Variovorax paradoxus: one gene and its partner. The protein of the gene in region 2 binds, or shares a complex with, the protein of the main gene of each other region. Links are inferred from orthologs where the notes say so. Each region holds a gene or a part of one and is shown on either strand. Other genes may lie near its edges.

Evidence for each region.
Region 1: the proteins of trxB (region 2) and trxA are in contact, whole or in part, in a crystal structure (PDB 1F6M), measured with the Escherichia coli proteins. The link is inferred for Variovorax paradoxus from one-to-one orthologs.

Annotation. Positions count from the first base shown.
Region 1 is NZ_CP102931.1:3,693,696-3,696,765, reverse strand. The notes cover bases 314-3,062. They hold trxA (thioredoxin TrxA), read right to left. Parts: upstream 1,980-3,062; coding sequence 1,647-1,979; downstream 314-1,646. Other genes in these bases: NWF24_RS17430 (PD-(D/E)XK nuclease family protein), read left to right, coding at 2,137-3,062; rho (transcription termination factor Rho), read right to left, coding at 314-1,461. In the rest of the region: NWF24_RS17445 (oxidoreductase), read left to right, coding at 1-141; more of rho, read right to left, coding at 196-313; more of NWF24_RS17430, read left to right, coding at 3,063-3,070. UniProt on the Escherichia coli protein: Participates in various redox reactions through the reversible oxidation of its active center dithiol to a disulfide and catalyzes dithiol-disulfide exchange reactions.
Region 2 is NZ_CP102931.1:5,220,790-5,223,924, forward strand. The notes cover bases 1-2,814. They hold trxB (thioredoxin-disulfide reductase), read left to right. Parts: upstream 1-834; coding sequence 835-1,794; downstream 1,795-2,814. Other genes in these bases: NWF24_RS24685 (Crp/Fnr family transcriptional regulator), read right to left, coding at 1-654; rpmB (50S ribosomal protein L28), read left to right, coding at 1,967-2,200; rpmG (50S ribosomal protein L33), read left to right, coding at 2,212-2,385; NWF24_RS24705 (DesA family fatty acid desaturase), read right to left, coding at 2,521-2,814. Outside these bases: more of NWF24_RS24705, read right to left, coding at 2,815-3,135.

The DNA of each region.
Region 1 (3,070 bases), 1.5 Mb from region 2 along the record:
TACGCCGCAGTGCGCGACGCCATCCTGGGCCGCGGCCCGAACCCCGTGCCGCCTGAGCAGGCGGTTGCGCTGATGGAACTGCTCGACATCGGCCGCCAGAGCGCCCTCGAAGGCCGCGCCCTGCGCACAGGGCGCCCATGAAAAAAGCGCGTTGACCCGGTAGGGCCAACGCGCTTTTGCGGAAGAGCGTGATGCTCAGCCGCCGCGACGCATCATGTCGAAAAATTCGACATTGGTCTTCGTCGCCTTCATGTTCTTGAGCATCAGCTCCATCGACTCGATCTCATCCATGTTGTACATGAGCTGACGCAGGATGCGGGTCTTCTGCAGGATCTCGGGAGCCAGCAGCAGTTCTTCGCGGCGCGTGCCGCTGCGGTTGAGCTGGATCGACGGGAACACGCGCTTTTCGTACAGGCGGCGGTCGAGGTGGATTTCGGAGTTGCCGGTGCCCTTGAACTCTTCGAAGATCACTTCGTCCATGCGGCTGCCGGTATCGATCAGCGCGGTGCCGATGATGGTCAGCGAGCCGCCTTCTTCCACGTTCCGCGCGGCGCCCAGGAAGCGCTTGGGGCGCTGCAGGGCGTTGGAATCGACACCGCCCGTGAGCACCTTGCCCGACGAGGGCACGACGTTGTTGTAGGCGCGGGCCAGGCGGGTGATCGAGTCGAGCAGGATCACCACGTCCTTCTTGAGTTCGACCAGGCGCTTGGCGCGCTCGATCACCATTTCGGCGACGTGCACGTGGCGCGCTGCGGGCTCGTCGAAGGTCGAAGCGATGACTTCGCCCTTCACCGTGCGCTGCATTTCGGTCACTTCTTCAGGGCGCTCGTCGACGAGCAGCACCATCATGTGAACGTCGGGGTAGTTGGCGCTGATCGCGTGGGCGATGTGCTGCATCATCACCGTCTTGCCGCTCTTGGGCGGTGCCACGAGCAGGGCGCGCTGGCCTTTGCCGATGGGGGCGATGATGTCGATGATGCGGCCCGTGATGTTCTCTTCGCCCTTGACGCCGTCGCGTTCCAGCTTCATCTGTTCCTTGGGGAACAGCGGCGTCAGGTTTTCGAACATCACCTTGTGCTTGTTCTGCTCCGGCGGACCGTCGTTGACCTTGTCGAGCTTGGTCAGCGCGAAGTAGCGCTCGCCGTCCTTGGGCGTGCGCACTTCGCCTTCGATCATGTCGCCGGTGTGCAGGTTGAAGCGGCGCACCTGGCTGGGCGAGATGTAGATGTCGTCCGTGCTGGCCGTGAAGCTGGTGTCGGGGCTGCGCAGGAAGCCGAAGCCGTCGGGCAGTATTTCGAGCACACCGTCGGCGAAGACCTGCTCGCCGGCTTTTGCGCGCTTCTTGATGATCGCGAACATCAGCTCCTGCTTGCGCATGCGGCCGACGTTTTCGATCTCAAGCGCTTCAGCCTGCTTGAGGACTTCAGACACGTGGAGTGCCTTGAGTTCGTTTAAGTGCATGGAATGACCCCTCGCGGGGTAATCGAACGGAAAACGGGGGGAGGTTGGATGTGAAGCGAGAACTGCCTCACCAACCGGGGAACTCGAACCGGTTGCCTGAATGAAAGGGCCGGTGAACTGAGAGAGATTATGACAGGAAAAACGCGCCGGCCAACGCATTGCGCGCTGGCCGGTTGAAATGTCGCTTAAGCGAGTTGCTGGTCGATGAAGGCCGTGAGTTGCGCCTTGCTCATGGCGCCGACCTTGGTGGCGGCCAGCTGGCCGTCCTTGAACAGCATCAGCGTGGGGATGCCACGAATGCCGAACTTGGCGGGGATGTCGCGGTTCTCGTCCACATTCAGCTTGGCGATCTGCAGCTTGCCTTCATAGGTAGCCGACACTTCGTCGAGGATGGGGGCGATCATCTTGCAGGGGCCGCACCATTCGGCCCAGTAGTCGACCAGCACGGGCTGGCTGGACTTGAGCACGTCGGCCTCGAAGGAGGAATCGGAGATGTGTTTGATGAGTTCGCTGGCCATGTGATGGATCCTTGTGCGCAGAGAGTTTCGGTGCAGCTAAAGTGCTGGTCATTGTGACAGAAACCAAGGGGTGGCGTGCCTTGCAGGGCCGCTATGGCGGCGATAGCCAAAGCCCTTGCGCGTCACGTCCACGCGCTCTCCAACCCCTCGATAGAACATGAACGAAGGCCACCCTGTCCAGGCTCTGTGGTGCGATCCCGCCGACGGCGTCGTCGCGCGGATCGTCCGCGCGCTCGCCGAGCGCCAGCTGCATGCCGCCCGCACCGTGGTGCTGGTGCCCTATGCGCAGCTGATGGGCGTGGCGCGCGCCATGTGGGCGCGATGCGGCAGCCCCGGCTTCGTGCCGCGCTTCGAAACCACCCACAACTGGGCCCGCAGCGCGGGCGGCTTCGTGCCGACTGGCTACGACATCGCGCACGACATGGCGCGCGATCTCGTCACGGCGCAGGCGCTGCTGTCGCAGGCCGGTTTCAACGCCGAGCGCTTTGCCTTGGCCGGCCGCGTCGTCGAGCTGGCGTATCAACTGGCGCCTCTTGCGGCTGCCGTGACGCCCGAAGAACGGGGCGGTGATTGGGCGCAGCGCGCGGCAGGCGTGGCCGAGGCGGGCAGCGAATCGGAGTGGTTCCGCATCGAAAGCGCGCTGATCCGCATCGCCGTCGCGTGGACCTCGACCTCGGGCTACGCAACCGACGTGCTTCAGCGCGAGTCCACGCGCGCGCAGGTCGATGCGCTGATCGTGCTCGAGGGCTTCCAGACCGATCCGCTCACGCAATCTCTCTGCAAACTGTGGGGCGACCATGCCCTTCATCTCTCGCTCGTGCCTTCCGACGTAGCGGCGCAGACCTGTGCCTCGCACGTCGCCCTCGACCCCGAAGACGAAGCCGAGCTCGCCGCCGCCTGCGTGCTGCGCCACCTCGCCGAAGACCGCGCACCGGTCGCCTTGGTCGCGACCGACCGCGCCCTCACGCGCCGCATCAGCGCCCAGTTGAGCGCGCAAGGCGTCGTCACGCACGACGAAACCGGCTGGAAGCTTTCGACCACGCGCGCCGCCGCCACGCTGATGAGCGCGCTGCGCGCCTGCGCCCACGACG
Region 2 (3,135 bases):
TTCCTTGACGATCATCGATCCGTCATCCATGGTCTGCACGAAGCCGCGCTCTTCGAGATCCTTCATCACGCGGCTCACCATTTCGCGTGAGGCACCGACCATCTTGGCCAGGTCCTGGCGGGAGATCTTGTCGCGCACCTTGAGATTGCCGGCACCGTCGTCGATTGCGAATTCGAGCAGCGAGCGGGCCACGCGTCCGTAGACGTCCATCAGCGCCAGCGACTCGATCTTTCGGTCGGCATGGCGCAGGCGCTGCACCAGGCCGCGCATGATGTTGTAGGCCATCGAGGAGTTCTCGGGCAGGCAACGCGCGAAGGCGTCGCGGCCCAGCATGAGCACGTCGCACTGGATTTCGGTGCGCACGGTGGCCGAGTGCGGCTCGTCGTCGATCAGGCTCATCTCGCCCAGGTAGTCGCCGGGATGCAGCGTGGCAAGGATGACCTCGCGCCCGCGGCTGTCGGCGCTGGTGACGCGTGCGCGCCCGGTCAGGATGATGTAGAGCGCATCAGACTTCTTGCCCTGCTCCACGACGACTTCTGCACGCTTGAAGCGCTTCTTGATGATCGCGTCCGCGATGCTGGCGGACTGCGTGGCCGTCAGCGACGCGAACAAAGGAACGCGCCGAAGCAATTCGAGGTTGGACAGCATCGACATTTATCAATCCCTGAGACAGCGCACGGAGCGACCCAGAGGGCAAGCCAATGGATTACTACAATCGCGCGCATTGAAAACACCGTTCACCCGGTGTTGAACCGGGCAGTGATACTCCATATATATCGCTACCACCCTGAAAATGTACACGCTGACGCAGCGCATATCCTAGGTTTTCTACCCATGTCCGCTTCCCAACACGCCAAGGTTTTGATTCTCGGCTCCGGTCCGGCCGGCTATACCGCCGCCGTCTATGCAGCCCGCGCAAACCTTCAGCCCCTGCTCATCACTGGCATCGCCCAGGGCGGGCAATTGATGACCACGACCGAGGTCGATAACTGGCCGGCCGACGTTCATGGCGTGCAGGGCCCCGACCTGATGCAACGCTTCCTGGAGCACGCCGAACGCTTCAAGACGCAGATCGTGTTCGACCACATCAACAAGGTCGACCTGAGCAAGCGCCCCTTCACCCTCACCGGCGACAGCGGCACCTACACCTGCGACTCGTTGATCATCGCCACGGGTGCTTCCGCGAAGTATCTGGGCCTCGATTCCGAACAGAAGTTCATGGGCCGCGGCGTCTCCGCATGCGCGACCTGCGACGGCTTCTTCTACCGCGAGCAGGAGGTCTGCGTGATCGGCGGCGGCAACACGGCCGTCGAAGAGGCACTCTATCTCGCCAACATCGCAAACAAGGTGACGCTGGTCCATCGCCGGGACAAGTTCCGCGCCGAACCCATCCTGATCGACAAGGTCAAGGAGAAGGTCGCCGAAGGCAAGATCGTGTTGAAGCTGCACAACGAACTCGATCAGGTGCTGGGCGACGACTCGGGCGTGACGGGCATCCGGATCAAGAACACGCAAACCGGCGCCACCGAGCAGATCGACCTCAAGGGCTGCTTCATCGCCATCGGGCATCACCCCAACACCGACATCTTCCAGGGCCAACTGGAGATGAAGGACAACTACATCCTGACCCGCTCGGGCCTGCAGGGTTTTGCCACGATGACCAGCATTCCGGGCGTCTTTGCCGCCGGCGACGTGCAGGACAACGTGTACCGCCAAGCCATCACGAGCGCGGGCACCGGCTGCATGGCGGCACTCGACGCCCAACGCTTCCTGGAGCAGGACGGCGCCCTGTAGCCAGTGCGGGGCCCAAAAGGGCTATAATCCGAGGCTTTGCCGAAACTGGGCTCTTTCACGAGCTTCGGCAAAGTCGGGGTACCGCCACCCGTTTCTGGCGAGGTCAAGCTGCAAAACACCCTGCAATCGCCCTGATTGCGCCGGTGCCAGCTGTTCAAGAAAGAGTGTCCTCATGGCACGCGTATGCGACGTAACGGGCAAAGGCCCGATGGTCGGAAACAACGTTTCCCACGCCAACAACAAAACCAAGCGCCGGTTCCTGCCGAACCTGCAATACCGCCGTTTCTGGGTCGAGACTGAAAACCGCTGGGTTCGCCTGCGTGTTTCGAGCGCTGCACTGCGCCTGATCGACAAGAACGGCATCGACGCCGTGCTCGCAGACCTGCGTGCACGCGGCCAAGCTTAAGGAGCTGAAACATGGCAACGAGCAAAGGCGGACGCGAAAAGATCAAGCTGGAATCCACCGCGGGTACCGGCCACTTCTACACGACCAGCAAGAACAAGAAGACGATGCCTGAAAAGATGTCGATCATGAAGTTCGACCCGAAGGCGCGCAAGCACGTCGAATACAAGGAAATCAAGCTGAAGTAATTCGGCTCCGGTTTTCTCAATAAAAACCCGCTGCTAACCCAGCGGGTTTTTTTGTTGCCCGTCGATTTGCAATGCAAGGATGGCGGGCACAAAAAAGCCGACCCTGAGGTCGGCTTTTCATTAAGCGCGGAACCGTTAAGCGCGAGCAGCGCGCAGGCGGGTCGAGAAGTCGCGCAGACCGGCAATGCCGCTGGCTTCTGCCCGATGGCACCAAGCCGCCAGATCGGCCGCCAACTGCTCGCGCGATTGCGAGGTGTTCAGCCAGAGCTGGCGCAGCTCTTCGCGCATCGTGACCATCTTGTCGAGCACCGGGTGGGCGGCGCGGGCCTGCACGACATGCGAGCGGGCCGAAGCAGGCACCTTGTCGTCGTCGCGGTGCAGCCAGCGCTTGGCTGCCTTGAGCACCGACAGGTCGGCACCCTTGGTCTTCAACGCATCCAGCTCCTGGCTGGTGGCACGGCGCATTTCGCGCGCATAACCGGCCATGACTTCGTAGCGGTTGGCGATGACGGCCTCGAGCGTCTTCTCGTTGGCCACAGGCTGGATGTCGCCCATCAGCATCTTCGGTGGCACCTTCTTGACCTTGGCCCAGCCGAGCTTCTGGAACGCCTGGATGTAGATCCAGCCGATGTCAAACTCGTACTTCTTGACCGAGAACTTGGCCGAAGTCGGGTAGGTGTGGTGGTTGTTGTGCAGCTCTTCGCCACCGATGATCAGGCCCCAGGGCATGATGTTGCGGCTGGCGTCGGG